DNA from 4 places in the Mesorhizobium sp. M0037 genome. Region 4 is predicted to be linked to each of the others. Evidence: predicted binding sites of a transcription regulator. Region 4 holds the regulator's gene; each other region holds the start of a gene.
What was found. Region 4 encodes PhoB, which activates phosphate uptake and scavenging genes when phosphate is short. Its sites were predicted from a motif close to TGTCATNNANCTGTCAT; they were not measured.
Positions count from the first base shown of each region.

Region 1: the regulator PhoB is predicted to act here: its motif matches at 5,505-5,521, upstream of NKJ78_RS23410 (YdcH family protein).
Region 2: the regulator PhoB is predicted to act here: its motif matches at 5,733-5,749, upstream of NKJ78_RS14365 (esterase-like activity of phytase family protein).
Region 3: the regulator PhoB is predicted to act here: its motif matches at 1,665-1,681, upstream of NKJ78_RS16675 (bifunctional 2',3'-cyclic-nucleotide 2'-phosphodiesterase/3'-nucleotidase).

Region 1 is NZ_JAMYVB010000017.1:47,406-55,258, reverse strand. It holds gene NKJ78_RS23450 (aminotransferase class V-fold PLP-dependent enzyme) at 1-536, opposite strand, end outside; gene NKJ78_RS23445 (RidA family protein) at 557-1,018, opposite strand; gene NKJ78_RS23440 (amino acid ABC transporter ATP-binding protein) at 1,136-1,930, opposite strand; gene NKJ78_RS23435 (amino acid ABC transporter permease) at 1,935-2,585, opposite strand; gene NKJ78_RS23430 (amino acid ABC transporter permease) at 2,587-3,252, opposite strand; gene NKJ78_RS23425 (transporter substrate-binding protein) at 3,322-4,152, opposite strand; gene NKJ78_RS23420 (IclR family transcriptional regulator) at 4,308-5,123, shown strand; gene NKJ78_RS23415 (YdcH family protein) at 5,148-5,351, opposite strand; gene NKJ78_RS23410 (YdcH family protein) at 5,591-5,770, shown strand; gene ispG (flavodoxin-dependent (E)-4-hydroxy-3-methylbut-2-enyl-diphosphate synthase) at 6,058-7,311, shown strand; gene NKJ78_RS23400 (lytic transglycosylase domain-containing protein) at 7,315-7,853, shown strand, end outside.
Region 2 is NZ_JAMYVB010000008.1:76,602-84,454, reverse strand. It holds gene NKJ78_RS14400 (ABC transporter permease) at 1-118, opposite strand, end outside; gene NKJ78_RS14395 (ATP-binding cassette domain-containing protein) at 115-912, opposite strand; gene NKJ78_RS14390 (substrate-binding domain-containing protein) at 998-2,011, opposite strand; gene NKJ78_RS14385 (sugar phosphate isomerase/epimerase family protein) at 2,127-3,035, opposite strand; gene NKJ78_RS14380 (Gfo/Idh/MocA family protein) at 3,032-4,063, opposite strand; gene NKJ78_RS14375 (LacI family DNA-binding transcriptional regulator) at 4,259-5,284, shown strand; gene NKJ78_RS14370 (ferritin family protein) at 5,312-5,626, opposite strand; gene NKJ78_RS14365 (esterase-like activity of phytase family protein) at 5,851-7,326, shown strand; gene NKJ78_RS14360 (L,D-transpeptidase) at 7,405-7,853, opposite strand, start outside.
Region 3 is NZ_JAMYVB010000010.1:66,702-74,554, forward strand. It holds gene NKJ78_RS16665 (5-formyltetrahydrofolate cyclo-ligase) at 1-194, opposite strand, end outside; gene NKJ78_RS16670 (NAD(P)/FAD-dependent oxidoreductase) at 376-1,641, shown strand; gene NKJ78_RS16675 (bifunctional 2',3'-cyclic-nucleotide 2'-phosphodiesterase/3'-nucleotidase) at 1,783-3,762, shown strand; gene NKJ78_RS16680 (SAM-dependent methyltransferase) at 3,823-5,073, opposite strand; gene NKJ78_RS16685 (hypothetical protein) at 5,333-5,467, shown strand; gene NKJ78_RS16690 (Dabb family protein) at 5,581-5,871, shown strand; gene NKJ78_RS16695 (VOC family protein) at 5,927-6,799, shown strand; gene kdsA (3-deoxy-8-phosphooctulonate synthase) at 6,796-7,674, shown strand; gene NKJ78_RS16705 (dodecin family protein) at 7,772-7,853, shown strand, end outside.
Region 4 is NZ_JAMYVB010000013.1:12,062-19,914, reverse strand. It holds gene NKJ78_RS19665 (sugar ABC transporter permease) at 5-1,321, opposite strand; gene xylF (D-xylose ABC transporter substrate-binding protein) at 1,470-2,510, opposite strand; gene NKJ78_RS19655 (ROK family protein) at 2,776-4,011, shown strand; gene phoB (phosphate regulon transcriptional regulator PhoB) at 4,042-4,731, opposite strand; gene phoU (phosphate signaling complex protein PhoU) at 4,748-5,452, opposite strand; gene pstB (phosphate ABC transporter ATP-binding protein PstB) at 5,494-6,318, opposite strand; gene pstA (phosphate ABC transporter permease PstA) at 6,336-7,652, opposite strand; gene pstC (phosphate ABC transporter permease subunit PstC) at 7,649-7,853, opposite strand, start outside.

The DNA.
Region 1 (7,853 bases), on a different contig from region 4:
AGCATGCCGTATTGCACGGTGTGGTGCGCCACGACGTAGAGCGCCGCCGCAGTGCGCTCGTTGATCGCCTCGCGCACATGATAATCCTGCGTGACGCTGACCGTGCCGGTCGGAATGACCTTGGCGCCGGCGACGCGGATCGACTGGTCGATGGGTGCGCCGTAATTGACGATATGGCCAAGCTGGATGACGACTTCGGACTTCAGCCCTTCGGTATCGTCGGGCAGCCGTTCGATCGCCAGCAAATTGGTGCCGGTCATCGCCCCGGCGATCGCCATGGTGATGCCTGAGGCGCAGCAGGCGGTGATGAAGCCGGCCTCACCGCCGGTGAGGCGGGCGGTGATCACGCTTGCGGCGCGCTGCAGATCGTCCATCTCCACCCATTGCGAGGCGATCTCGGCCATGGCGCTGATCGCCTCGGGAACGATGATCGAGGCGCCGAGGGTCGTCATCGTGCCGGAGACGTTGATGATCGGCCTCAGTCCCAGCCGTTCGCGGATCGTGGTGTTGGAGCCGGTGTCGGAATAGGTTTTCATGTTCAGCAATCCCTTGACGGTCAGGCGGCGATCTCGACGACCGCTTCGATTTCGACGGTGATGTTTCCAGGCAGCGAGCCGACCCCGATCGCCGAGCGTGCATGGCCGCCGATCTTGTCGAAGACGCTGGCGAACAGGTCCGAGCAGCCATTGACCACTTTCGGGTGGTCGCTGAAGGTCGGCGTCGCATTGACGAAGCCGAGCAATTTGACGACGCGCACGATGCGGCCGAGATCGCCGGCGGCGGCGTGCATGACGGCGAGCAGGTTGAGGCCGGTGAGGCGGGCATGCTCATAGGCCTGCTCGACGGTGACGTCCTCGCCGACCTTGCCGGTGCACAGCGTGCCGTCGGCGCGCAGCGGCCCTTGACCCGAAAGAAAGATCAGCCGGCCGCTTTCCGCATGGGTGACGAAATTGGCGATCGGCGTCGGCGGCTCGGGCAGCGTCAGGCCGAGCTCGGCGAGCCGGATATAAGGCGTCATGGAAGAATTCTCCTTGGGCCGGCCTGTTGTTTTAAGCAATTCCCAAGGCAAAGCGCTTCGCGCTTTTCCCGGGAAAACCGCTTACACTTTTCTTGGAATTGCTTTGGGCCGCCCATGTCAGAAATGCGAGGCGCGGAAGCGCGCCAGGAAAGAGCGCAGGCGCTCATTGGTGGTCTCTTCGGCAAGGATCTCCTTCGGCGGGCCAACAGCGCTGACACCGCCGTCGGCCATGAAGACAATGCGGCTCGAAGCGTCGCGGGCAAAGGCCATCTCGTGCGTGACCATCACCATTGTCATGCCGTCTTCGGCCAGGCTGCGCACAACGGCCAGCACCTCGCCGACCAATTCGGGATCGAGCGCGGAGGTGATCTCGTCGAGCAGCAGGATCTTTGGCTCTATGGCGACTGCCCGCGCTATGCCGACGCGCTGCTGCTGGCCCCCGGAGAGTTCCGCCGGCAGGCTGTCGGCCTTGTGGGCGAGGCCGACGCGGCTCAGCCAATGCTCCGCGATCTGGCGCGCCTCGGCCTTGCTCTTGCCGCGCACCTTGGTGAGGCCGAGCATGATGTTGCCGGCGGCGGTGAGGTGCGGAAACAGGTTGAAGCTCTGGAACACCATGCCGGTTTCGGCGCGCATATTGGCAAGGTCGCGCTCGCTGCGCCGCTGGCGCGCGCCGGCCTCACGAAAACCGACCTCCTTGCCGTCGATTCGGATCGAGCCTGAGTCGTAGCCTTCGAGGAAGTTGACGCAGCGCAAAAGCGTCGTCTTGCCGCTGCCGGAAGGGCCGATGACGGTGACCACCTCGCCCCTGTCCACCTTGAGGCTGACCGAGCGCAGCACCTCGACGGAACCAAAGGCTTTCGAGACCCCGGCAATGTCAAGAAGGGCGGCATTGTCGTTCGAGCTTGTGGCCATCGTGCTAGTCCCGGATGAAGGCAAAGCGCCGTTCCAGCCGCCGGCTGGCGTAGGAAAGCGCATAGTTGACGGCGAAATAGATCAAGGCGCCGAGGATGTAGAGCGGCATCGCCTCATAGGTGCGGCCGATCACCTGGTTGATCGCCTGCATCAGGTCGGTGATGCCGAGCAGCGAGACCAGGGCGCTGCCCTTGACCGCATCGGTGACGCCGTTGATCCAGGGCGGCAGGAAGCGCCGGAAGGCCTGCGGAAAGATGACGTAGGTGAGCCGCTGGCGAAAAGTCAGCCCAATGGCCATCGCCGCTTCCGACTGGCCCTTGGGAATGGAGCCGACGGCGCCCCGGAGATACTCAATGACCTGCGCCGTCTTGAACAAGGTCAGCGCCAGCACCGCCGCCGAGAAGGATTGCAGATGCAGGCCGATGGCCGGCAGGCCGTAATAGACGAAAAACATCAGCACCAGGATCGGGATGCCGCGGATGGTGTCGGAGAAGATGCGCACCGCCCAGCGCAGCGGCGCCGGGCCGTAGACCAGGCCGACGCCGAGCGCGACGCCGGCAATCAGCGACAGCACCACGACCAGCAGCGACACCCACAAAGTGATGGCGAAGCCCTGGGCGAGGAACGGTACGGCGTAGAGGATCTGGCTCAGCATGTCAGCGCGCAGCCCTGAACCGGCGTTCGACCAGCCGCAGTCCGAACAGCAGGGTGTAACCGGTCACCAGATACATCGCTGTCGTCACCAGATAGACCTCGACGATGCGGAAGGTGTTGAAGTTGATCCACTGGGCGCCGAAGGTGAGCTCGGGCACCGAGATCACCGAGGCGATCGACGTGTCCTTGAACAGCGAGATGAAGGTGTTGGACAGCGCCGGCAGCGTGATGCGGAGCATGGTCGGCAGGCGCACATGAACCAGCCGCTGCCAGGGCGTCAGGCCGATGGCTTTGCCGGCATCGAGCTGGCCGCGCGGCACGGCTTCCAGGCCGGAGCGGAACACCTCGACCAGATAGGCGCCGCTATAGACCGACAGCGTCAGCACGAACGAGGTCGGCGCGTCGTAGGCGACGTCGATCACCGTCGGCAGGCCGTAGAAGACGAGATAGACGAGCAGGATCAGCGGCACGTTGCGGATGAATTCGACGTAAGCCGCAATGATGGCGCGCACCACGCGTCCGGCCGAGACATACCAGACCGCCAGCACCAGGCCGATGACGACGCCGATGGCAATCGAAATCACGGCAAGCTCGAGGCTGAGCAGAAGGCCGCCCCACAGCTTGTCGAAATGGCGCCAGATCAGGTTGAAGTTGAGCGTATAGCCCATGCGTCTCCCGCAATAACCAAGGGGATGCCACCTATAAGGCGGAAGGGCTAACCCTTCCGCCAGCACTTGTCAGACAACCGGGAAACCCGGATGGCGGGCCGGCGGCTCCTGGCCGAAATAGTCCTTGAAGGCGGCGTCGTAGAGTGCGGTCTCATGGCCGAACATAGCGATGGTGAAGGTCTGGTTGACGAACGTCAGCCAGTCCAGGTCGCCCTGCCTGACGGCCGCGCCGTAGAGCATCGAGTACCAGCTCTTGCCGGCATCGAAATATTTGTCGGGGTTGCGCGAGGCCAGCCAGCGCACGGTTGAAAGATCGACAGCGGCGGCATCGGCGCGTTTCGATTCCAGTGCCTGCAGCACATTGGCCTGGGTGTCGATCTGCAGCACCTGCGCCTCCGGCAGGGCGTGATGGACCGAGCTTTCGGCATCGACATTCTGCAGGATCGAGATGCGCGTCGCCGAACCACCGGCGAGCAGCTTGTCGAAGGTCTTGTTTTCCGCCGTCGGCAGCGTCAGCAGGGCGACGCCCTCGACATAGTATGGCCTGGAGAAGTGGATCAGCTGCGAGCGCTGCGCGGTCATGGTCATGAACTGGATGGTAATGTCGACCTTGTTGGTGGTGACATTGGGGATGCGCTGCGCCGGATCCTGCATGACGAACTCGACCTTGCTCGGATCGTCGAACAGACCCTTGGCCAGGATGCGGCCCATGGTGATGTCCATGCCGACTAGCTCGCCGGCATCGTTTTCGAAATGCCATGGCGCGTTGGTGCTGCCGGTGCCGACGATCAGCTTGCCGCGGTCAAGCGCGGTGCGCAGAACGCTGTCGGATGCGGCTTGTGCCGCCGCCTTTTCGGCGCTGACAGCGGTCATCACGCCCGCCGTTGCAAGCCCGGCCATGCCCAGTTTCAGAAAATCTCGCTTGGATGCGTCGTTCACTGCGACCTCCTGTTGTTTGAGTTCCCCTACAGACACACGTGTCGCCGACCTGAATTGTCTCTTACAATAGACATATGTATCCTATACAAGACAGATACTAACATCAGGAATCAGTTATGCAAGACAGCAATGGACTCACGGATCGGGCGGAGCTTGGTCCAGCCGAGAGCCCGACGCCCGACAAGACCTCCGGCTCGCGCGAGAAGGGCCTCAACCGGGTGCTGGAGATCCTGGACTTCCTGCATGTTACGCAGCGCGCCATCGGCATTGGCGATCTCGCCAAGGGGGTGAATGCGCCGCGCTCCACCACCTATACGCTGGTGCGTTCGCTAGTCGATGCGGGTCTCCTGGAGATGGAGGGCGACGGCAACCGGGTCTATTTCGGCAAGAAGCTCTACCTCTATGGGATGGACTATGTCAGGGGCAACGACCTGCTTAGGCGGGGCCGGCAGGAGGTCGACAATCTGTCGCGCGAGACCGGCGAGACCTCCGAATTGTGCATGCTGCAAAGCGGGCGCTATACCATCGTCCATTCCAGCCCCGGCACCAGGCCGTTCCGCATCAGCTCGGCCACTGGCTTGCAGATCCCGCTGCCATGGACGGCATCGGGGCGGCTGCTTCTGGCCGGATTGGAAAGGGCCGCCATCCAGGACATGGTCTCGGAAGACGACCTTTTGCTGCCCGACGGCCGCAGGCTGCAGTTCGACGACTTCATTGCCGATATCGCGACGGCCAGAACGACCGGCTATTGCATCACTTCGGGGCTGGTCGACGCCTACACCAAATGCCTGGCCGCCCCTGTCTTCGCGGCCGCCGGCAAGGTCGAGGCGACGATGTGCCTGGTGGTGCCGATCGACACTTCAGCGGAGAAGACCGACGAATTGCTGACGTTGCTGCGCCATCGCGCGGCGCGGCTGTCGATAGCGGGGTGAGCAGTTAGGCCCCGAGGCCGTCGGCTAAGCGATGATGTCCGGAATGATCTTGTCTTCCAGCGCCATCAGCCGGTCCTTGAGGAAAAGCTTCTTCTTCTTCATGCGCTGGATCTGCAAGGGGTCGCAGCCCATGGCGATCATCGCATTGATGGCCGCGTCGAAATCGGCATGCTCCTGCTTCAGGCGGGAAAATTCGAGGCGGACATCGGCCTTTTCCTGGTCGGACATTCTCTACCGTCTGCATGTCTGCGGCGCCCGGCAATGGGCATGATTGGGCGGGGGCGGCATCAATTGCCGCCGGCGCGCAGCCAATATCACATATCACATTGTCGTGGAATGCTACCACGCAGCATTCGACATCGCAGCCGGATGGTGGCAGACTGTCATGGTGCCGTCACAGATGCGACCTGCGGTGGACGTGCCTTTGACGGCTGCAATCGAGGAAACCATGAAAGGGAGAACCAATCATGTCTCTTGCATCCCATCTTGATGAGTTGCAGCGGAAACACGGTGATATCGAACGCGAGATCGACGATGCGATGAACCATCCATCGGTCGACGACCTCGAAATCGTGAATCTGAAGCGACGCAAGCTGGCACTCAAGGACGAGATTGAAAAACTGAAGGCGAAACCGACGAGACACTGACGCCCTTCCAGGATTAGACGCGCCGCCTTGGCGCGTGACTATCGCTCCGGTGGCGACATGCCGCCGGAGGCCTGTTTTTGCTACTGATTCCGATACTGTTGGCCGGCGAAACCCGTCTGTGGGGTCGCCGCGCTGCTGCGATTTGGCGGCTCTGCTTGTCTGTCGCCATTGACAAGCCATCTTTGCTCCTCCACCTCATGCCCGAACCTCAGCGCTATGCGCTGATAGCTGATTGAGCGTGCGTCGACGTGGACGTGTGTCGCTCGGGTGATCAAGAGGCTGCCGGCATGACCGGGTATTTTTCCTCCCCCTTTGCGCGCCGGACATCGGTCGGCGTCGATGTCGGCGGCGTGGTCGTCGGCGGCGGCGCGCCGGTCGTCGTGCAGTCGATGACCAACACCGACACGGCCGATATCGACCAAACCGTCGCGCAGGTTGCGGCTTTGCATCGCGCTGGCTCCGAGATCGTGCGCATCACCGTCGATCGTGACGAGAGCGCCGCCGCCGTGCCGCGCATCCGCGAACGGCTCGAGCGGCTCGGCATCAATGTGCCGCTGGTCGGCGACTTCCACTATATCGGCCACAAGCTGCTGGCCGACCATCCAGCCTGCGCCGAGGCGCTGGCCAAATACCGCATCAATCCCGGCAATGTCGGCTTCAAGGACAAGAAGGGCCGCCAGTTCGCAGCGATCGTCGAAATGGCGATCAGGCATGACAAGCCGGTGCGCATCGGCGTCAATTGGGGGTCGCTCGATCAGGAGCTGCTCACCCGGCTGATGGACGAGAACCAGCGCCAAGGCTTTCCGCTGACGGCGCAGGAAGTAACCCGCGAAGCGATCGTGCAGTCGGCGATCCTGTCGGCCGAAATGGCCGAAGAGATAGGCCTCGCCCGCGAAAAGATCATCCTGTCGGCCAAGGTCAGTGGCGTGCAGGATTTGATCGCAGTCTATACCGAGCTTGCCACGCGCTCCAACCATGCGCTGCATCTTGGCCTCACCGAAGCCGGCATGGGATCCAAGGGCATCGTCGCCTCGTCGGCTGCCATGGGCATCCTCTTGCAGCAAGGCATTGGCGACACCATCCGCATCTCGCTGACGCCGGAGCCGAATGGCGATCGCACTCGCGAGGTGCAGGTCTCGCAGGAACTGCTGCAGACCATGGGCTTCCGTCAGTTCGTGCCGATCGTGGCCGCTTGCCCCGGCTGCGGCCGCACGACATCCACCGTGTTCCAGGAACTCGCCCAGAACATCCAGGCCGATTTGCGCAAGAACATGCCGGTCTGGCGGGAGAAATATCCCGGCGTCGAGAACCTCAAGGTCGCGGTGATGGGCTGCATCGTCAACGGCCCCGGCGAATCCAAGCACGCCGATATCGGCATCTCGCTGCCCGGCACCGGCGAGACGCCGACCGCGCCCGTTTTCGTTGACGGCAAGAAGTCGGCGACGCTGCGCGGTCCGTCGATCGCCGCCGATTTCGAAAAAATGGTTGCCGATTATATCGAGCAGCGGTTTGGACAGCACGGCAAAGCCGCGGCCGAATGAGCCATGCGGGGGCTGCTCAAAGCCGGTGTGATCCTGCTCTGCGGGCTGGGTGCCGGACAGGCACTTGCCGATCCACCGCAATCGCGCTCGGCGGCGAAACGATTGATCGGCCGTGTCTGTGACCTGATCGAGACGCATGCCGAGCGGAACGGCCTGCCGAAGGATTACTTCGCCCGGCTGATCTGGAAAGAAAGCCGCTTCGATCCCAATGCGGTTAGCCCGGTCGGTGCCGAAGGCATCGCCCAGTTCATGCCGGGCACCGCCAAGATGCGCGGGCTGGCCGATCCTTTCGACATCGAGCAGGCGATCCCGGCTTCGGCGAAATATCTCGGCGAGATGAAGCTCGCCTACGGCAATCTCGGCCTGGCGGCGGCCGCCTACAATGCCGGCGAGAACCGGGTGTCGCGCTGGCTGGGTTCGGGCGGCTTCCTGCCGATGGAGACCGAGAGCTACGTCTTCGACGTCATGGGCGAACCCGTCGACAAGTTTTCCGACAGCGCTTACGCCGGGACGGTCGAGCCGCTCGACGCGAAAACCGGCTT
Region 2 (7,853 bases), on a different contig from region 4:
CTGCGCGGTTGTCGATGACGAAACCGCGCAGCCAATGGTCGGACGGATGCTTCCACTCAGGTCGGGCCGCCTTGCCGCCAAGAGGGCTCTGCAGATCGGGTTCCATGGTCTTGCTCATCGTGCTGCCCTCTCCGCGTCGCCGGCCTCGTGCAGCCCCGGCAATCCGCCGGGATGCGCAACGTCTTCCATGAAGTTGATCAGCTCTTCGGCCGACTTGACCTCGGTGCGATCGGCGGTCAGCGCCACCTTGCCGCGGTCAATCACCACGAAGCGGTCGGCGATGTCGAAGACATGGTGGATGTTGTGGCCGATGAACAGGATCGAACGGCCGCTCGCCCGCACCTGGCGCACGAAATGGAAGACCTTGGCGGTCTCGGTCAGCGACAGCGCCGTCGTCGGCTCGTCGAGGATGATCAGCTCGGCCTGCTTGTAGATGGCGCGCGCGATCGCCACGCCCTGGCGCTCGCCGCCCGAGAGCTGGCCGACGATCGAGTGCGGCGTGAACACCTTCGAGGTGAAGCCGATCTCGCGCATCAGCCGGCTCGCCTCCTCTATCTCTTTATTGACCTTCAGAAAGCCCATGAAGCCGGTGAGTTCGCGGCCCATGAAGATGTTGCGCACAATGGTCTGCTGCACGGCCAGCGCCCGATCCTGGAAGACCGTCTCGATGCCGGCGTCGCGCGAGCGTGCCGCACTCCAGCCGGTCACCGGCTTGCCGTGCACCAGGATCTCGCCGCTGGTCGGCTTGACGACGCCGGACAGGATCTTGATCAGCGTCGATTTGCCGGCGCCATTGTCGCCGATCAGGCCAACCACCTCGCCGCGGTCGACCGAGAGATTGACCCCGCCCAGCGCATAGACCTGGCCATAGGATTTGCTGATGTCGCGCAGTTCGATGATGCGTTCGGCCATGGTGATCCTCGCTCCTGTGGTATCATCCGGCCTGGTGCCGGCGGTCCTGCCGGCCGGGCTTGCGCCCAGCCGGCAGTTTGGGAGGTCAGCGCAGCGCCTGCTTGGCGAGCTCGGCGACGATCTCGTAATTCTGCGGCGTCACGAAGCCGGCGCCAGTATCGACATTCATCGGCGCCAGGCCCAGCACCACCTGCTGGCAAAGGCTGAGGATCGGCAGATAACCTTGCAGGAAAGGCTGCTGATCGGCCGTCAGTTGCACCCAGCCGCCCTTGAACGCCTCGACGATCTGCGGGCTGGTGTCGAAGCCGAAATTGAAGATGTCGCCCGGCTTGCGCCCCGCCGCCTGCATGTAGGTGGCGACGTTGCCCAGCATCTGGCCGCCGGGATAGCCGACCGCCTTGACATCGGGATTGTTGAGCAGGGCCGCGGTGATCACCGGGATCGCCAAATTGGGGTCGGACGCCCATTCGCCGCTCGGCGGCGACGACAGCTGGATGACCTCGACGCCGGCTTCCTTGAGTGCTGCCACCGTGCCGCGCTCGCGCGCGCCGCGGGCCTCGTTCTCGAACGGACCGATCATGATTGCCTTGTCGCCGGACTTGAGCTTCCCGAGCTTGAACGCCTCAGTGCTGAGCGCGCGGCCCTGCTGCTCCTGCTGGGCGCCGACATAGCCGCCGCCGAACGCGTCCACCACCTTCGGCACCGGCACGTTCTGGTACATCATCTTGATGCCGTCCTTATGCGCCTGTTCGGCCAGCGGCATGATCGCGGCGTCGCCCGGATGGCCCATCATGGCAATGCCGTTTGGCTTCACGGCGACGGCCTCACGCAATTGCTGCACCATCTTCTCGACGTCCCACTGCGAGAAGATGTAGTCGACCTTCGGCCCGAGATCGGACCCCGCCTGCTTGGCGCCATTGTAGACGATGGTGCCGAAAGCGTCGCCCTCGGCGCCGCCGACGAAAAAGCGGATGTGGACATCCTTGCACCACTGGGCGTCGAGCGCCTGCGCCGGCAGAGTGGAGATGGCAGCGCACAGCGCCGTGGCGGCGGCCACGACGGTCGAGCGCAGAAGTGTCGTTCTCATTGCGATGCTCATGCACGTTCCTCCCTTTTGTCCTCGGTGAGCCGAGGGGTTCGTCGTTCGCTTTTCGGCAGTGCTTGTCGGCAGTGCTTGGCAATCTGTCAGGCCGGCTCCTCCCACCGGCCCTCGCTCACGCTGGGTTCGGCAGGTAGGTCGCTCCTCCCCGGCATTGCTTGAGGTATTCCAGCCCGCGCACCTGGCCTGTGATTTCGAGGTCGCCGCGATAGACCGGGTCGTGCCAGCCCTCGATGTCGATGGCGCCCTTGTAACCGGCCAGCCGCAATTCGCTGATCACCCGCGTCCAGTCGCTGTCGCCAAAACCGGGCGTGCGCATCTGCACGAAGGGCAGCCTGCCGAACACGCCGTGCTCGCGGATCACATCCCAGCGCACCGTCGCGTCCTTGCCGTGGACATGGAAGATGCGCGGCGCCCATTTGCGGATCTGCGGCATCGGGTCGATGAGATAGACCAGCTGATGGCAGGGCTCCCATTCGAGGCCGAGATTGTCGTCGGGCAATTCGTTGAACATCAGCTCCCAGGCGTCCGGATTGTGGGCGATGTTCCAGTCGCCGGCGGCCCAGTTGCCGTCCATGGCGCAATTTTCGAAGGCAATGCGCACGCCCTTGTCGGCGGCGCGTTTGGCCAGCGGCCCCCAGACCTCACGGAAGCGCGGCAGGCTGTCGGTCAGCTTCTTGCCGCGCAGACGTCCGGTGAAGCCGCTGACGATCGAAGCGCCGAACAGATGCGCATTGTCGATGACGGTTTCCCAGGCCGCGAGCACGCCGCGATCGACCTCGCCATCCTCCAGCGGATTGCCGAACACGCCGATCGACGACACGGCGACATCGGCATCGCCGATCGCCTCGCCAATCTCACCGGCGAGCCGCGCCAAATCCTTGCCGCCCAGCGTCTGCCAGAAGAAGGGCTGGATGCTCTCGAAGCCGAGCGGCAGAATCTCTTTGATGTAGGCGGCCGGGTCTTCGAGATTGGCCCGCACCATGGTGCCGATACGGATGTCGAGAAGCGGGTTTGGCATCATGATGCTTCCTGTGTGATTGCGACGCGCCGTCCGGTCTCGGCGCTTTCGATGGCGCCAAAAACCATGGCCAGGCTTTTGATGTTGTCGCTGCCACGGGTTTCCGGCTCGCTGCCGGTCTCGATGGCGTGGATGAAATCCTTGATGATGCCGAGATGACCGCCGACGCGGTCGGCGGAATCGAGCGGCGGTACTGTGATGGGCTGGGTCAGGTCGAACAGGCCGTCGCGGACCGACAACACAACCTCGGCCTTCAGTCCGTCCTCGCCGTCCCAGAGCAGGCTGCCGTGCTCGGCGACGATGCGCCATGTGCTCTCCCAACTGGTGCGGAAGCCCGCCGCGCACCAGGAGCCTGCATAGGTGAAGCGCTTGCCGCCGCCGAGATCGAAGATAGCGCTGGCCGACGAGCCCTGCCGGTACCAGGAATTCGCCGGATCCCATTCCTGGCAATAGACGCCGGCGGGATCGCCTGCGACCATGTAGCGGGCGGCGTCGAATGTGTGGATCGCCATGTCGAGCAAGAGCACATGCGCCATCTCCTCGCGAAAGCCGCCGAAATGCGGCGCGACGAAGAAGTCGGCATGGATGCTGGTTGGCTTGCCGATGGCGCCGGAGTCGAGAAAGCGCCTTATGCGCCGGACATTTGCGACATAGCGGCGGTTCTGCACGACCGCATGGACGCGCCCCGCGTTACGCGCCGCATCGACGATGGCGCGCGCATTTTCCGGAGTATCGGCCAGCGGCTTTTCCGTCAGCAGATGGCAATTATGGGCAAAGGCGGCAAAGGCGACATCACGCCGGGCGGCTGGAACCACGACATCGAACACCGCGTCGGGCCTGGTCTGGTCGAGCACCGCGTCGAGGCTGGTGCCGATTACCGCGCCGTCGAGCCCGTATTCGTGCGCCCTCGCCTTCGCCCGTTCGGCGTCGAGATCGACAAGGCCGACAATGGCCAGCCCGTCGATCTGCCTCGCGGCATCGAGCCAGGCCTTGCTCATCGCACCACAGCCGACGAGGACGGCATTCATCATCCGGCATTCCTCCCGTCCGGTCCCTCCAGACCGAATGTCACGGCATTTCCGGCATCACCGTAAACGTTTCTCCGTAAACGTTTACGAGAACACACCCGATGGCGTAGAATGTCAATCGGCTGCCAGCGAAAAATCATCCCGAAGCCTTGGCCTGGGCGGCAGCCGGTGCTAGCCAAGACAGGGGGAGAACTGTCCTTGGCGTCCAGCATCCATGACCTTGCGCGTCACCTGAACATTTCGATCGGCACCGTGTCGCGGGCGCTGAACGGCCGCGCCGACGTCAATGCCGACACCCGCCAGCGCGTGCTCGCCGCCGCCAAGCAATTGAACTATTCGCCCAACCAGTCCGGCCGCAGTCTGCGGCAAGGCACCACCCATTCGATCGCCTTCATGCTGCAGCCGCATCCGGGCGACCAGCAATATGGCGAACCGTTCTTCATCCCGTTCCTGATCGGTCTGCAGGGCCGACTGGCCGAGGATGACCTGGATCTGATGGTCGTCATGGGCGAGCCCGGCCAATATCAGCAGGAGAGGCTGCGCCGCGTGGTTGAGACGCGCCGAGCCGACGCGGTCGTGTTGGCCAATACACGGCGGGAAGACGATCGGATCGACTATCTCAGCAAGGCTGGCTTTCCCTTCGCCACGCTTGGCCGAAGTCAATCCGGCGACGACACCTATCCTTCGCTCGATATCGATTTCGAGAGGGCGGGTGACGAAGCCGTCGACCGGCTGGTCGCGCGCGGCCACCGCCGCATTGCCGCCATCCGCCCTTCGCTGGATCTCAACTTCGGCTACCTGTTCCTCGACGGCTACCGCAAGGCGCTGGGGCGGCATGGCATCGAAGTCGACCCCGGCCTGATCGCCGACGGCTTCATCAACGAGGCCGGAGGCTACCAGGTGACGCCGCGCGTGATGCTCTCCAAGGACCGGCCCACAGCCATCATCTTCAACAATGACGCAATGGCGCTCGGCGGCTGCAAGGCACTGGCCGAGATGGGCATCAGGCCCGGCCACGACATCGCGGTGATCGTCATCGTCGACACGCCGCTCTGCCGTTATTTCTCGCCGGCGCTGACCGCCTTCCGTCCGTCGCTGGAGCCGATGGGCCGGCGGCTGGCCGAAATGCTGCTGGCCTCGCTTCCCGCCTTTGCCGGCCCGGAAGGTCCGCGCATCATCCGCGAAGTCTGGCCGCTGGAGCTGATCGCCCGCGACAGCGATTGATCCGCCGCGGAGGAAGGCCGGCGGGCCTCAATCCACCTTCTTCTCGCCCCGCTCGCCGGCCTTGACGATGTCGCCGGTGGTGAACAGGATTTCCTTCAGTTCCGTGCGCCAGTCTTTCTTCTGGCGCAGCAGGAATTCCAGATCCATGCCGAAATGCTTGAACTCCTCGCCTTGCGCGTTCTTCATGATCGCCTTGGCCTGAGGGTCTTTCTCGACCGACATGCGCTGTTCGTACCAGCTGATCGCCTCGGCCTCTTCGATCAACGAGGTGATCATGCGGGCAAAGGTCCGCACCTCCTGCGTCAGTTCTTCCGGTGGCTCGTGATACTGATCGAAACCCATTTATCCCTCCTGGGCCCGGGGCTCGACCGGCCATCGCAGGCGACGCTTGGGCTCGCGTGCAACGGATCAGGCTGGAAAATGGTTCCGGAGCGCGTGCGACACGGTCTGTCACGCAACTATCATCTTCGCGTCCTAGACCGCTCATCGGTGGGCGCGGCATCGTCGATTGCGGCGGCTTCGTCATCCGGCCGTTCCGGCCCGTTCCGTCACAAAGAGGTTATCCCATGAAAAATCTGCACCGAACCGTGTCGCTCGGCGCCGCATTGGCGCTGTTTAGCGCCCTGACCCCTGCCCTTGCCGACAGCACCGCCACCGTTGGCGGCTTCGTCAACAAGGGCCTGGTCGGCGTCGGCCGCATTCCGGCCGATCAGAAGGACAAGTTCGGCGAGACCTTCGGCTCCGGCTCCGGCATGTCGATCGACGCCGCAAGCTGGACCCATGGCGCGGATGGCTACAAGGGTTCGCTGTGGCTGCTGCCGGATCGCGGCTACAATGTCGTCGTCACCACCGACTACCGGCCGCGGCTCAACACTATTCGCATCGAGTTCACGCCGACCGCACTGGGCGCCACGCCCACCGCCGGCCAGGAAAGGACCGGCGTCAAGGCGACGCTAGCCGATTCCCTGCTGCTCACCGACGACAAGGGCGCAGACGCCACCGGTCTCGATCCGCTCAACGGCTTGCGCGCGGCCAATGGCGACCTGCCGATCCTGCCCGAGGCCAATGGCAAGCTGGCGCTCGACAATGAGGCGATCGCGCGGCTGCCCGACGGCACCATGTTCATCTCTGACGAATACGGCCCCAACATCTACCGCTTCTCGGCCGACGGCCATCTGTTGTCGGCAACGCAGCCGCCCGCCGCTTTGGTGCCGATGCGCAAGGGCGCGCCGAACTTCGCCTCCGACAATCCGGGCCCCGGTGCAGCCGAACCCGATCCGAAGGATCCCGAAACCGGCCGCCAGAACAATCAAGGCCTCGAAGGCATGGCGCTGACGCCGGACGGCAAGTCGCTGATTACTGTGCTGCAGTCGGCGCCCCGCCAGGATGGCGGCGATTCGCCCGCGACGCGCCAGAACACCCGCGCGCTGGTCTACGACGCCTCCGACCCGGCCCATCTCAAGCTGGTGCATGAATATGCCGTGCCGCTGCCGGTGTTCAAGGACGCCAAGGACAAGACCAAGGTCGCCGCGCAGAGCGAAATCGTGGCGCTGTCCGACAAGACCTTCCTGATGCTGGCGCGCGACAGCGGAAACGGCCAGGGGGTGAAGGGCGATACTTCGCTGCTGCGCCAGATTTTCGTCGTCGACGTCTCTGGCGCCACCGACATTGCCGGCGGCGCCTTCGATGCCGCCGACAAGCCGCTGGCGCCCAAGGGCGTGCTCGACCCCTCGGTGACGCCGGCCAAGCTGACGCCGTTCATCGACATCAACGACAACAAGGAACTCGGCCGTTTCGGCCTGCATGACGGCAAGCCCAACGACAAGAACAATCTGTCGGAGAAGTGGGAAGCAATGTCGGTGGTCAGCGTGCTCGATCCGGCGCTGCCCGACGACTATTTCCTGTTCGTCGGCAACGATAACGACTTTCTCACCGAGGACGGTTTTCAGGTCGGCGCGCCCTACAAGGCCGAAGACGGCGCCGATGTCGACACCATGTTCCTGGTCTATCAGGTCACGCTTCCGGGCCTCGCCAAGAAGTAGCCGTATACGGAGAGGCGGACGCGCCCGGCGCGTCCGCCTCTAACCGTTTGTCGGCGATCAGCGATGCCGTGAAGGCACCTATTTCAAAATCTCCGCATCCCTTGGCACGCCGGCATCGATCGGCTCGGCGGTCCGGCTCGACACAGCCATGATCTTGCCCGCGGCCGACAGGTTCGGGCGCACATAGACCTGGGCTACGCCGTTGACCCGGCTGTAGAGGTCGATGATGTCCTGGTTCATGAAGCGCACGCAGCCCGACGACGCGTTCTTGCCGATGGAATCCCATTCCGGCGTGCCGTGCAGCCGGTACATCGTGTCCTTGCCGTCGCGGAACAGATAGAGCGCGCGCGCGCCGAGCGGGCTCTGCGGTCCGGGCGGCATGCCGTCCTTGTATTTCGCCAGTTCCGGCCGGCGCTGGATCATTTCCGGCGGCGGCGTCCACACCGGCCATTTCTTGCGCGCCTGGATCACGGCGCTGCCGGTCCAGCCAAACCCGGCCTTGCCGAGGCTTACGCCATAGCGCATTG
Region 3 (7,853 bases), on a different contig from region 4:
ATCGCCACCCGCGCATCGGCCGAAACCGCCAACCGTGCCGCGATCAGACGCTCGCGCTCGGCCTTGCGCCAACGGCGCACATCGGTCCAGTCGGTCAATGGCGCGCGAAATTCCGGATCGAGTTCGTGCATGAAGCAAGGCGGCGAAGAATATTGCGCCCGCCCTTTGCGATCTTTGTCATCGTCGTTGGCCATGCTTCACTCCCGTGGTTCCAGCCCCTGCAAGGCTATACCCGTCCAGGCTTGCCGACATAGGCATTCGCGACATCCGGCGACGAGTCCTGGGCAGCCTTACGCGCGGCAGTCTAGCGCGCCGCGACATTGTTGCGGTGCACAAAAATCACTAGATAAAGAGAGACAAACAGGGGTGAATGCGATGAGTGAAACCAGCCATCATGTCGTTGTCGTCGGCGCAGGGTTCGGCGGTCTCGAACTCACCCGGGCGCTGGCCGGCGCACCCGTGCGCATCACCATGGTCGACAAGCGCAACCATCACCTTTTCCAGCCGCTGCTTTACCAGGTGGCGACCACCTCGCTGGCGACCTCGGAAGTTGCCTGGCCGATCCGTCATCTGCTGCGCAAGCGCGAGGACGTGACGACCCTGCTCGGCAACGTCACCGGCGTCGACCGTCCAGGCAAACGCGTGCTGCTTGAGGACGGCAGTTCTGTTCCCTACGACACGCTGGTGCTCGCCACCGGCGCGCGTCATGCTTATTTCGGCCACGACGAATGGGAGCCTTTCGCGCCCGGGCTGAAGACGCTCGAAGACGCAACCACCATTCGGCGGCGCATCCTGCTCGCCTTCGAGCAGGCCGAGCGCGAGACCGATCCGGCCAAGCGCCAGGCACTGCTGACACTGGTCATCGTCGGCGGCGGCCCGACCGGCGTGGAGCTTGCCGGCACCATTGTCGAACTCGCGCATGAAACGCTGCGCGGCGAATTCCGCAACATCGACACGCGTGAGGCGCGTGTGGTGCTGGTCGAGGCCGGAGACAGGATCCTCGCCAATTTCGCGCCAAAGCTGTCCGACTATGCGCGCAAGGCGCTGGAGCGGCGGGGCGTCACGGTCGAGCTTGGCCGCGCCGTCACGCGCCTCGATGCCGAAGGCGTCGTCTTTGGCGATACGCATCTGCCGGCGCGAACCATCCTGTGGGCCGCCGGCGTGGCGGCTTCCCCCGCGGGAGAGTGGCTGGGCGCGCCGGTGGACCGGGCGGGCAGGGTAATGGTCGAGCCCGATCTGACCGTGCCGAACAGTCCTGAAATCTTCGTCATCGGCGACACCGCGCATGTCTTGCGGCCGGACGGCAAACCGGTGCCCGGCGTGGCGCCCTCGGCCAAGCAGGAGGGCAAGCATGTCGCCGCGACGATCAGGGCGCGGCTGGCCGGCGATGGCGCGCCGCGGCCTTTCCGCTACAAACATGCCGGCGACCTGGCGACGATCGGCAAGTGGGCAGCCGCGATCGATTTCGGCTCGATCAAGCTCACGGGATGGCTTGCCTGGTGGCTGTGGGGCGTGGCGCATATCTACTTCCTGATCGGTTTCCGCAACCGGCTCTCGGTGTCGCTTAGCTGGCTATGGATCTATTTCACCGGCCAGCGCAGCGCGCGGCTGATCACCCAGGGCGACGATGACAAGGGCTGAGGTTCTCAACCGCGGCCAAGGATATTCATCCAGCCGTCACCTTTTGCTGATCGACTGACTTCCCGATGGACATGGCCGGTTTTCGGCGCGAAGCTTCCGCCCGGGGCTGGGATCTTGTCACGTCGCTGGGAAGGAAAACCAATGCCGCATCTCAATTACCCCGTCTCCCGCCGTAGTTTTCTTGCCGGTACGGCCGCCAGCGGGGCGCTGATCATGCTCCATCCGTTTTCCGCCCGCGCGCAGGCCAATCAGGCGCATCTGAGGATTATGGAGACCACCGACATCCATGTGAATGTGCTGCCTTACGACTACTACGCAGACAAAGCCAACGACACGATGGGCCTGTCGCGGACGGCCTCACTGATCGCGGCGGTGCGCAAGGAAGCCACCAATGCGATGCTGATCGACAATGGCGATCTTTTGCAGGGCAATCCGATGGGCGATTACATCGCCTATGAGAAGGGCCTCAAGGAAGGCGATCTGCATCCGATCATGAAGGGCATGAACCTGCTGGGCTATGAATGCTCGACGCTCGGCAATCACGAGTTCAACTACGGCCTGTCGTTCCTCGACAAGGTGCTGGCCGGGGCCAATTTCCCGTTCGTCTGCGCCAATCTGATCCGCGGCACCGAGCTTGCCGCCAACCCGCGCGACGACAAGCTCTACCTCAAGCCCTATGTCATCCTCGACAAGAAGATCAAGGACGGGTCGGGCGCCGAGCAGCCGATCAAGATCGGCATCATCGGCTTCGTGCCGCCGCAGATCATGGTCTGGGACCTGAAGAACCTGGAAGGCAATGTCAGGACGCGCGATATCGTCGAGGCGGCCAGGGCCTGGGTTCCGCAGATCAAGGAGGAGGGCGCCGACATCGTCATCGCGCTCTCGCATTCCGGCATCGATATCAAGCAGGGCGACGGCATGGAGAACGCCTCCTTCTTCGTCGCCGGCGTCGAAGGCATCGATGCGGTGTTCACCGGCCATCAGCATTTGGTCTTCCCCGGCAAGAAGGATTTTCAGGCGCTCGAAGGCGTCGACACCGAGAAAGGCACGCTGCAGGGCAAGCCCGCCGTGATGGGCGGTTTCTGGGGCTCGCATATGGGACTGATCGATCTGCTTCTGGAACGGGACGGATCGAAATGGCGCGTAGCCTCGGCCACATCGGAGGCAAGGCCGATCTACCAGCGCGTCGACAAGGCAAACAAGCCGACGGTGGCGGACGACCAGCGCGTCGTCGATGCGCTGAAGGCGGACCATGAGGCGACACTTGCCTATGTCCGCCGACCGGTCGGCAAGACCTCGGCGCCGCTCTATTCCTATTTCGCGCTGGTCGCCGACGATCCGTCGGTGCAGATCGTCAACCAGGCGCAGAGCTGGTACCTCAAGGACATATTGAAGAGCACGCAGTGGAAGGATGTGCCGCTGCTGTCGGCGGCAGCACCCTTCAAGGCCGGCGGGCGCAACGGCGCCGACTACTATACCGACGTGCCGGTGGGCGACCTCGCCATCAAGAACGTCGCCGACCTCTATCTCTATCCGAACACGGTGCGCGCCGTCGAAATCACCGGCGCGCAAGTGAAGGAATGGCTGGAAATGTCGGCCGGCATTTTCAGGAAGATCGAGCCGGGCAAGGCCGACCAGGCGCTCATCGACACCGAATTCCCGTCCTACAATTTCGATGTGATCGATGGCGTCAGCTACGGAATAGACCTGTCGCAGCTGCCGAAATACGATGCCAAGGGTGGCGTCGCCAATGCCGGCTCGAACCGCATCGTCGGCCTCAGCTTCGACGGCAAGCCTATTGATCCGGCAGCGAAATTCGTCGTCGCCACCAACAATTACCGCGCCGGCGGTGGCGGCAATTTCCCCGACATCAATGCCTCGAAGATCATCTACGAGGCGCCGGACACCAACCGCGACGTGATCGTGCGCTACGTCGTCAGCGAAGGCACGATCAATCCCTCGGCCGACGACAATTGGTCGTTCACGCCGCTGCCCGGCACCAGCGTCGTGTTCGAGACCGGCCCCAAAGCGAAGGATTTTATATCGGGAGTGAAATCGCTCAAGATCGAGCCGGCCGGCGAGGGCGAATCCGGGTTTGCGAAGTATCGCATCCTGCTTTGAGGCAACGTGCAGCTAACAGGGAAAACGAGCGGGCATACGCCCGCTCAATCACGCTTCGGATCAGGCCTTGTAGACCACCTGGCGCACGTCGATGTAGCTGGCCCTGAAGCCGGCTTCGCAATAGTGGAGATAGAATTCCCAAAGCTTCTTGAAGCGGTCGTCGAAGCCGAGCGGGACGATCTTTTCCCACGACGCCCAGAAGCGGTTGCGCCATTCGGCAAGCGTGCGGGCATAGTCGTCCGGAAAGACGCGCTCGCGCAGATGGGCAAGGCCATGGTCGCTGCCCAGCGTCTTCAGGATCGACGGCGTCGGCAGCATGCCGCCTGGGAAGACATAGCGCTGGATGAAATCCGGCCGCGCCCGATAGGTGTCGTAAGCGGCCTCGTTGATGGTGATGATCTGCAGGCCGGCGGTGCCGCCGGGCCTCAGGCATGCCTTCATCTTGCCGAAAAATACCGGCCAATATTTTTCGCCGACCGCCTCGAACATCTCGATCGAGGCGATGCGGTCGTAAGTGCCCGTTTCGTCTCGGTAATCCTGCAGCTTGATGTCGACCTTGTCAGACAGTCCCGCCTTCTGGATGCGCGCCTTGGCGAAATCGTGCTGTTCGCGGCTGATGGTCAGGCCGGTGACGCGGCAGCCGATCTCGCGCGCGGCAAATTCGGCAAAACCACCCCAGCCGCAGCCGATCTCGAGCACATGGTCCTTCTTGCCGATACCCGTATCCTTGGCCAGCGCGCGGTATTTGGCGGCCTGAGCGCTTTCCAGGTCGTTGGCGCCGGTCGCATAGAGCGCCGACGAATAGGTCATGCTGGGATCGAGCCATTGCTTGTAGAAGGCGTTGCCGAGATCGTAATGCGCCGAGATGTTGCGCTTCGAGCCTGTGCGGGTGTTTTCGTTGAACCAGTGGCGGATGCGCTGGACCGTGTTGATGAGCCAGCTGGCGCCGCCGGCAATGCGTTCGCCAACGGCCGAGTTGACGACGAACAGTTCCAGGAAGCTGGTTACATCAGGGCTTTCCCAGTCGCCGTCCATGTAGGATTCGGCAACGCCGATGGTGCCGCCGGAAAAGGCACGGCCGGGCAGGCGCCAGTTCTTCAACACCAGCTCGGCATCCGGCCCGGGTCCGTTGCCGCCGACAAGCACCGCCCGGCCATCCGGCATCCTCACCTTCAGCGAACCGCGCGGCAATTTCATCGCCGCCGACAGCACCATGCGCGCCTTGGCCGGCAGGCCCTTGACGATCTCGGCGAAATTGAGTTCGTCCAGCCTGATGGCGTCGCCGATGCCTTTGTATTCCCTGACAGCCATCTCACACCCCCCTGGACTTCCGCGGGGGCGGCGCAAGATCTGCCGGCCTCCACATCCTCCACTTTCATTCGCCAGGCGCGAACGCCGTAGCCTGCTTAAATTTTCGCCACAATCTTCCATGGCATTGGCCGAAACTTCAAGAGGCAAGCTTCGTGCGGCGCTGGCCCAGCTTGCCGGCCTGAGGCCAGAATCCGCGGGAGAGCGCGGCCCTCGGCGAAATCGCTATGGTTACGAACAGCCACATACGTTAGTTTCAGCCATGCGTTATGTCATCGTCATCGTCGCCATCGCCTTTTTCCTGATCTGGGACGGCCTCTACAATCAGGGCCGCTATCTCGACACGACGGTCAGGGAGATGTCGCGCGTCGTGCGCTACGTCACCGGCGGGGCCTAGCTTTTGCGCCTCTGCAAAGTCGCCTGCCGGCGTTGCCGGGCGCGACATCGTGGCGGTTGACGCGACGGTCCCGCTCACACAAAACATGCCGCAAATCGAACGTGGAGGCAGGCGTGATCCGGCATATCGTTTTCTTCAGCGCGCGGCGCAAGGACGATGTCGAGGCCGTGCGTACGGGCTTGCTCACACTGGGCAAGATCCCGCATTCAAGCCTCTTCGAGGTGACGCTCAACACCAAGGTCGATCCGCTGTCGGATGCGATCGACGTGGTCGTCTATGCCGAGTTTGAGGATGATGCCGCGCTTGCCGCATACAAGGCGCACCCGCTCTATGCCGAGACGACCAGCCGGGTCAAACCCTTGCGCGAATTGCGCTATTCGGCCGATATCGTGGCGACGGCCTGATCGGGCCGGCAAGAGGCCTTGAACCAATTTCGGGAATGATGCACACCGCGCCGGCATGACCAGCACGACCCATCCGCTTGACCATCTGGTGCTGCCGACGGCGAGCCTCGCCGTGGCGTGGGCGCGGCTGACATCGCTTGGCTTCATCGTCGCGCCAACCGGCGTTCATCCCTTTGGCACCGAAAATTGCTGCGTCTTCCTTGCCGACGGCACCTATCTCGAACCGCTAGCGGTTGGGAATGAACAGGTGGCAGCGAGTGCGATCGCCGGCGGCAATGTCTTTGTCGCGCGCGACCGCCTCTATCGCGCCAGGCTGGGCGATGAGGGCTTTTCCGCCGTGGTGCTGGCCACCGATGATGCCGATGCGGATCATGCGCGCTATGTCTCGGTCGGTCTGTCGGCGGGGGACGTGCTGAGCTTTTCCCGCGCCTTCACCGACACGGCCGGAAAGAGCGACATGGCCTCGTTCAAACTGGCTTTCGCCGCCGGCGCCGAGACGACGGACGCCTTTCTGTTCGCTTGCGAGCGGATCAACGCCCCTCAAATCGACCGTACGGCACTGCAGGCCCATGCCAACGGCGTGACCGGCATTGCCGAAGTCGTTGCGGTCAGCGATGTGCCTTCCACACAGATCAGCCTGATCTCGACAGTGGTTGGCTCGGAGCAGCAGAGCAGCGCGGTCTTCGACCTGCCGAATGCGCGTCTGACCGTTCTGGATCCTGCGGCTTTCACCGCGCGCTTCGACATTCCGGCCGGTGCGCCGACAAGAGTTCGCTTCGCCGCGATTGTCTTTTCAGTCCGCAGTGTCGGCGCTGTCGCGAGGCTGCTTGCAGACAACGCCGTCGGGCACGATATAGCGGGCAACGAAATCGTCGTGCAGCCGGCATCCGGACAGGGCGCGGCTTTCATCTTCCGGGAGACCCCATGAGCAAGCCGCAAGGGCTCAATTCGCTGGCGCCGAATTCGTCGGTAACCGTCGGCAACGTCGTCTTCGACAACAGCGGGCCCTTGGCGTTGATCGCCGGCCCGTGCCAGTTCGAATCGCGCCAGCACGCTTTCGACATGGCCGGCGCGCTGAAGGAACTGACCGGCAAGCTCGGCATCGGCCTCGTCTACAAGACCAGCTACGACAAGGCCAACCGCACCTCGCTGTCGGCAACGCGCGGCGCCGGCATGGACGCGGCGCTTCCGGTGTTCGACGAGTTGCGCAAGGAATTTTCGGTTCCCATTCTGACCGATGTCCACACCGAGGAGCAGTGCGCGATCGTCGCACACCATGTCGATGTGCTGCAGATTCCGGCGTTCCTGTCGCGCCAGACCGACATGCTGGTCGCCGCCGCCAAGACCGGCAAGGTGATCAACGTCAAGAAGGGGCAGTTCCTGGCGCCCTGGGACATGAAGAACGTGGTGGCCAAGATCACCGGCTCCGGCAACCCCAATGTGCTGACCACCGAGCGCGGCGCTTCCTTCGGCTACAACACGCTGGTGTCGGACATGCGGGCTTTGCCCGTGATGGCCGAGATCGGCGCGCCGGTGATTTTCGACGCCACCCATTCGGTGCAGCAGCCGGGCGGGCAGGGCGGTTCCTCCGGTGGCGAGCGCCGCTTTGTCGAGACGCTGGCGCGGGCTGCCGTTGCCGTCGGCGTCGCCGGCGTGTTCATAGAGACCCACCAGGATCCCGACAATTCGACCTCCTCCGACGGGCCCAACATGCTGCCGCTGAAGGACATGCCGGCGCTGCTCGAAAGACTGATGGCATTCGACCGCATCGCCAAGAATGCTGCTGACCTGAACCGAGGCTGATGGTTTCGGCTATGGCGCGCGCGCTGCCCTGCTTGTGGAAGGCATAAGCCGGCTGTAGGCTCGCTGCTGCAAATGAGCGTCTTGGCAGGAGGAAGCCATGTCCGTCGCCCGCGTCACCGAAATCACGTCGTCGTCGAAAAAGAGCTTTCAGGACGCCATCGAGAAGGGGATTGAGCGCG
Region 4 (7,853 bases):
CTCCCTAGACCCGCTTGCGGTAGACGGTGTCGAGCCAGACGGCGATGACCAGGACAGCGCCAACGACAATGCTCTGCAGCGGCGAGTCGATGCCGAGCAGCACCATGCCGGATTGCAGCGACTGCATCAGAAGCGCGCCGAGCATGGCGCCCATCACCGTTCCGGCGCCGCCCGCGAGCGACGTGCCGCCGATGACGGCGGCCGCGATCACCAAAAGCTCGTCCAGTGTGCCCAGCGCATTGGTTGACGCATTGAGACGGGCCGACGAGATCGCCGCGCTGATTGCAGCCAGCACACCCATGATCATGAACACCTTCATGGTCACCCAGCGCGTGTTGATGCCGGCGAGTTCCGCTGCCTCCGGATTGCCGCCGATGGCGAAGACATAGCGGCCGAAACGCGTGCGCTTGGTGATAAACGTCATGATGATGCCGACAGTCACCGCCATCAGCACCGGTATGGCGATGCCATGCGCGATGAACAGCCCGCCTTCGGGAACGGTGATGCCGTTCTGCTGTGCGTACTGGCGCACGATGCCGATCGGCCATGGATAGGAATTGCCGATCCACACGGCGCCGAGGATGGCCGCGCAAGCGACCACGCCAAGCAGGGTCTCGGCCCAGACGGGGCGCAGTGGAAAGCTGAAGCGCTTGCGCTGCGAGCGACCGTTGAGCAGCGCGAAGGCGACCGCCGCGCAGGCGACGATGCCGACGATCCAGCTGGCAGCGGCGCCAATCGAGCCGCGTGGTCCGCCGCCCATCAGCTGGAAGGTGGCGTCGAGTGGCGCGACCGTGCGCCCGCTGGTGATGAGCCATGCCATGCCACGCCAGACCAGCAGGCCACCAAGCGTCACGATGAAGGCCGGAACCTGCATATAGGCGATGATGAAGCCCTGGAACGCGCCGATCAGCAGACCAAGCACCACGCCGGCGGCAAGCGCGACGATCCAGAGCCAGGGGTTTCCAAGCTGGAAGCCGATGACGCGAATCAGGAATTCGGCCTGTGCCACGCCCATGATCATGCCGATCACGCCTTCGACGGAGCCCACCGAAAGGTCGATGTTGCGCATGACGATGACCAGTACCATGCCGGTCGCCATGATCGCGACCGAGGACGTCTGCACCGACAGGTTCCAAAGATTGCGCGGCGTCAGGAAAAGCCCACCCGACAGGATATGTATGCCGACCCAGATGACCAGCAGCGCGCCGACCATGCCGAGCATGCGCGTGTCGAGCTCGGTCGCTTTCAGGAACCGGGCGACCGCGCCGAGTTCAGACGCTCGTGCCGTATCGGCCTGCGGATTTGAGGTCGTGTCGGTCATGATGTCCTCCAGCGGCTTGCCGTCTGGCGCGGATGCCGGACCACAGCCTAGAAGTTTGCCGCCGATGGCGGAAACACACAATTCTCGTAGAGAAAACGCCCCCGCGGGGGCCCCCCCCGGGCCGCCTAATTTCTTCAAGTCGTCGAGATCAGTTGCAAGCCGCGACGCTGCCGGCGGCGACGCCGGTGCAGACTTCGTCCTTCTTGATCCAGCCGGCGTCGATGACGACGTTGAGGTTGTCCTTGGTGATCGCGACGGGGGTCAGGAACAGCGACTTGACGGTGTTGCCGCCAGGCGTGGTGAAGTCCTTGGCGCCGGCAATGTCGCCCGTCTTCTTGCCATCGGCAAGCTGCGAGGCGATCTCGGCGGCGTTCTTGCCGAGTTCGCGCGCGTCCTTCCACACCGACACCGTCTGCGTGCCGAGCGCGATGCGGTTCAGAGCGGCATGGTCGCCGTCCTGGCCCGAGACCGGAACCGTTCCGGCAAGGCCCTGCGCCGTCAGCGCGGCGACAACGCCGCCGGCGGTGCCGTCATTGGCCGCAACCACGGCATCGACCTTGTTGTCATTGGCGGTCAGGAACTGTTCCATGTTCTTCTGGGCATTGGCCGGCAGCCAGCCATCGGTATAGGCCTCGCCGACATTCTTGATCTTGCCCGAGTCGATGGCTTCCTTGAGCACTTCCATCGAGCCCGAGAACAGGAAATCGGCATTCGGATCCGAGCCCGAGCCCTTGATGAAGACATAGTTGCCTTCGGGCTTCGCCTTGAACACTTCGCGGGCCTGCATGCGGCCGACTTCCTTGTTGTCGAAGGTCAGGTAGAAGACGTCCTTGTTCTCGATCAGGCGGTCATAGCCGACGACCGGAATGCCTTCGTCCAGCGCCTTCTGCACCGCCGGGCCGATGGCCGAGGCGTCCTGCGCCAGGATGATCAGCGAGTTGGCGCCCTGCGAGATCAGGCTTTCGACGTCGGTCAGCTGCTTGCCGGGATTGGACTGCGCGTCGGCGGAAATGTACTTGTCGCCGGCAGCCTCGATCGCCGTTTTCATCGCCGCCTCGTCGGTCTTCCAGCGCTCTTCCTGGAAGTTCGACCACGACACGCCGATGACCTTGTCCTTCGCCTGCGCGACCGACATCAGCGCCAGCGACATGGCGACACCCGCCAGCATGGCGGCTGCAAATCTGTTCATCATAATCCTCCCTGCGCCGGGTGCGGCGCGACAAAACTGGCCCGAGGGCCGGCACACAGAGGCCCTATTTTTTCGAGCCTCGAAAAAATACTGGTTCAATGATAAGGCGCTGTCAACATCGATTCTGATGGATTCTGATGGCCTTGCCGAATTTTTTCGAGGTCCGCAATAAACAATGACAGGGCTGCCGGCGTCTGCCAATATTTGGCTGGTGCCGTCGAACGCCTTCACTATCATGAGGCGCGAGGAGGCCGGGAGGAAACAAATGTCGGTTGGAATCCGCCACGACGATCTGCGCCGTCGCAACCGTGCCATGGTGATTTCGGCCGTGCGCCGGGCCGGCCAGCCGTCGCGGACCGAGATTGCGGCGACCACCGGCCTCAGCCACTCGACCATATCGGCAATCTCGTCTGATCTGATTCAAGAAGGCGTCCTGATTGAAGGCAAACCTGGCGAGACAGGCGCACTGAGACGCGGCCGGCCGCAGGTCGGCCTTGGCCTCAACCCGGAAGCGGCGGCGGTGATGACCGTCGTGCTGTCGCTCAATTTCCTGTCCGTCACCGTCATCGACTATGCCGGCCACGTCGTCGCCGAGGAACAGCGCCGGCTGGACACGCTGACCAAGCCGTGCGACGAGCTGATTGGCGAATGCGTAGCAATCGTCCGGCGGCGGCTTGAGGATCCCGACCTCGATGTCCAGAGCATCGCCCGCATTGCCATGGGCATCCAGGGCATCACCGATTCGCAGGCGCGCGCCATGCTGTGGTCGCCAATCACGCCACTGACCGACATTGCCTTCGCCGACATGTTGGAAGTGGAATTCGGCATTCCGGCCACCATGGAGAACGACTGCAATATGATGGCGGTGGCGCTGCAATGGCGCCAGCCCGAGCGCTACCGCGACAACTTTATCGCCATCCTCTTGTCGCACGGCATCGGCATGGGACTGGTGCTGAAAGGCGAACTGTTCACCGGCACCCATTCCTCGGGCGGCGAGTTCGGCCACATGATCCACCGTCCGGGCGGCGCGCTCTGCCGCTGCGGGCGGCGCGGCTGCGTCGAGGCCTATGCCGGAAACTACGCCATCTGGCGCAGCGCCAAAATGATGGGCGAGGATGCCGAGCCGGTCGATATCGGCGACGCTGATATGCGCGCACTCGCCGCGCGCGCCCGCGAAACCGATGGCCCGGAGCGCGAAGCCTATCGCAGGGCCGGTGAGGCGCTCGGCTTCGGCCTCGGCAGCCTGTTTGCTCTGATCGATCCGGCACCCGTCGCCATGGTCGGCGTCAGCGCCGCCGCCTTCGACCTGATCGAACCGGCATTGCGCGAAGCGATCGCCCAGACCGCCGGCGGCCAGCACTCGAAATCGATCTCCTTCGACACCGAGCCCAACGAGCTGCCGCTGATCCGCGAAGGCTGCGCCATGCGCGCGCTCGGCTTCGTCGACCAGGAGATTTTCGCGCCGGGCATTCAGGCGAAATCCGGCAAGCATGTCGCCTGAATGGCCGGCAACGGCGCGACGCGCAGCATCCTAGTCTTCCCTGATAGCGTAGCCGGCGCCGCGAATGGTACGGATGACATCCGGCATGCGGCCGTTGTTGACGGCCTTGCGCAGCCGCCCGACATGCACGTCGACGGTTCGCTCGTCTATATAGATCGTCTCGCCCCAGACATTGTCGAGCAGTTGGCTGCGCGAGAACACGCGGCCGGGATGGCGCATCATGAATTCGAGCAGCCGGAACTCGGTCGGTCCGAGCCTGATCTCGCTCTTCTTGCGGTAGACCCGGTGCGATTCTCGATCGAGCACGATGTCGCCGACCTTGAGCACGCTCGACAGCACTTCCGGCTTGGCGCGGCGCAGCAGCGCTTTCACGCGCGCCATGAACTCCGGCGTCGAGAATGGCTTGACCAGATAGTCGTCGGCACCGGTGGACAGGCCGCGCACGCGGTCGCTTTCCTCACCGCGCGCGGTCAGCATGATGATCGGCAGCCGCTCGGTTTCGGGCCGCACTCTAAGCCGCCGGCAGAGCTCGATGCCGGAAACAGCCGGCACCATCCAGTCGAGCACCAGGAGATCGGGCACGTTTTCCTGCAGGCGGATCTCGGCCTCGTCGCCGCGTGTCACCACCTCGACCTGATAGCCTTCGGATTCGAGGTTGTAGCGGAGGAGCACGCCTAGTGGCTCCTCGTCCTCCACGACCATGATGCGTGGCGCGATCATAGGCAGTTCACCCTCATCAGGCCGGCGTGGCCATCGCCGTCTCGTCCTGCTTCGGACGATTGGCGGGCAATTGCTGGCCGGTCAGCACATAATACGCATTTTCGGCGATGTTGGTGACATGATCGCCGATGCGCTCAAGATTCTTGGCGCAGAACAAGAGATGCGTGCAGGCGGTGATGTTGCGAGGGTCTTCCATCATGTAGGTCAAGAGCTCACGAAACACGGACGTGTATTTGACGTCGATGCGCTCGTCGTCATTCCTGAGTTTTGCAAGCGCTGCCGCATCGGTGGCGGCATATTCCTCGACGACGCCTTGCACCTGGATCAGCACCAGTTGCGCCATGGCGTCGATGGAGTGCGAGAGGTCGCGCGGCGTGACGCTCAAGCCCACGGTGCCGACGCGTTTGGCGATGTTCTTGGCGAGGTCGCCGATGCGCTCGAGGTCGCCCGCCATGCGGATCGAGCCGACCACGGCGCGCAGATCGTTGGCCATCGGCTGGCGCTTGGCGATCAGCGTGATGGCGCGGTCGTCCAGTTCGCGCTGGCGCGCATCCATGATGGCGTCGTCGGACACGACACGCTGTGCCAGCGCATTGTCCGAATTGAGCAGCGCCCTGGTCGAGCCGCTGACCATCGAGCCTGCCAGATCGCCCATGTCGCGGATCAGCTTGCTGATCTGCCCGAGCTCTTCATCGAAGGAGGCGACGGTATGTTCACCCATGATCTTGGTCCTCGTGCCTGAAAATTCACCCGCCGGACGGCTCAGCCGAAGCGGCCGGTAATGTAGTCCTGGGTGCGCTTGTCGTCGGGGTTGGTGAACATCTTGTCGGTGGCGCCCTCCTCGACGAGATAGCCGAGATGGAACATCGCTGTACGCTGCGACACGCGCGCCGCCTGCTGCATCGAGTGGGTGACGATGACGATCGTGTAGTTCTGGCGCAGTTCGTCGATCAGCTCCTCGACACGGGCGGTGGCGATCGGATCAAGCGCCGAGCAGGGCTCATCCATCAGGATCACTTCCGGCGACACGGCGATGGCGCGCGCGATGCACAGGCGCTGCTGCTGGCCGCCGGACAGGCCGGTGCCGGGCTCCTGCAGGCGGTCCTTGACCTCGTTCCAGATCGCCGCCTTCTTCAGGCTCTGCTCGACGATCTGGTCCATGTCGGACTTGCGCTTGGCCAGCCCATGGATGCGCGGGCCGTAGGCGACGTTCTCGTAGATCGACTTCGGGAACGGATTGGGTTTCTGGAACACCATGCCGACGCGGGCGCGCAGTTCGACGACATCGATGTTCTTGTCGTAGATGTCGTCTTCATCGAGCGTGATCTTGCCGGTCACCCGCGCCGAATCGATGGTGTCGTTCATGCGGTTGAGGCAGCGCAGGAAGGTCGACTTGCCGCAGCCGGACGGGCCGATCAGCGCCGTCACCTGGTTCTGACGCACGTCGAGATTGACGTCGAACAACGCCTGCTTCTCGCCGTAGAAGACGCCGACCTTGTCGCCGCGCATCTTGATGACTTCGTTCGACTTGGCGTTCATTTTGTCGCCCACTGCATTCTCAAGGGACTGTTCGGTCATGATGTTCATACCAAATTGCCTTTTTTCTACCAGCGCCGCTCGAAGCGGCGCCGGAGCACGATCGCGGTGATGTTCATGGCCATGAGGAAGACGAGCAGGATGATGATGGCGCCGGACATGCGCTCGACAAAAGCGCGCTCAGCCTCGTTTGCCCACATATAGATCTGCACCGGCAGCGCGGTCGCCGGATCGAAAGGCGTCGCCGGATAATCGGTGACGAAAGCGACCATGCCGATCAAGAGCAGCGGTGCTGTCTCGCCGAGCGCACGCGCCAGGCCGATGATGGTGCCGGTAAGGATGCCTGGGGCGGCAAGCGGCAGGATGTGGTGGAACACCATCTGCATCTTGGAGGCGCCGAGGCCGAGCGCCGCCGAGCGGATCGACGGCGGCACCGCGGCGAGGGCGGCGCGCGTGGCGATGATGATGGTCGGCAGCGTCATCAGCGTCAGCACCAGGCCGCCGACGAAGGAAGCCGAGCGCGGCATGCCGAGGAAGTTGATGAACACGGCAAGGCCAAGCAGACCGAAGACGATCGACGGCACCGCCGCGAGATTGTTGATGTTGACTTCGATCAGGTCCGTAAAGCGGTTCTTCTTGGCGAACTCCTCCAGATAGATCGAGGCGGCGACGCCGATCGGCAGCGCCAGCAAAAGCACGATCACCATCATGTAGAACGAACCGATGATGGCCACGCCCATGCCCGACGTCTCGGGCCGGCTGGAGGCGCCATAGCTGAACAGGCCGGTGTTGAAATGCTCGGCCATCGCGCCTTCGGCTTTGAGCTTGTTCATCCAGTCGATCTGCTGGTTGGACACCTTGCGGCGCGCTTCATCGACGCCAAGGTCGATCTGGCCCTTGAAGGCCGAGTCGAGATTGGCGGCGGCCAGGATGTCGACGTCACGCGTCGTGCCGATCACCGACGGATCGGCGGAGACGATGTCGCGCAGCTGGACCCGCGCGCCTTCCGACAGGAAGCCCTTGAGCTTCAGCATCATCGGCTTGTTGGCCGGATCGATGCCGAGCTTGGCCACCAGCGCGTTTTCGGCGAGCTTGGGATAGTTCGCCTTGATCAGCACGGTAGGGTCGGTGGCGCGCTTGCCGGAGGGATCGATCACCTTCTCGTCGAAGGTGACCGGCAGCGTCACCGTCGTCTGCCAGAAGGCGGTGTAGCCTTTCGAAACGATGGTGATCAGCATGATGGCCAGGAACGCCAGGCCGACCGAGATCGCAATCACGCCATAGATGCGGAACCGGCGTTCGGCGGCATAGCGCGCCCTCAGCCCGATGTCGCGGCGCGGACGCGCGACGGCGCCCGCCATCGTGTCCAGGGGGATGTCGGTCATTCGTACTGCTCCCGGTACTTGCGCACGATGTAGAGGGCGACGATGTTCATCACCAGCGTCAGCGCGAACAGCGTCAGGCCGAGCGCGAAGGCGACCAGCGTCTGCGGCGAGTTGAACTCGAGGTCGCCGGTCAGCTGGTTGACGATCTTGACGGTGATGGTCGTCATCGCCTCGAACGGATTGGCCGTCAGATTGGCGGCG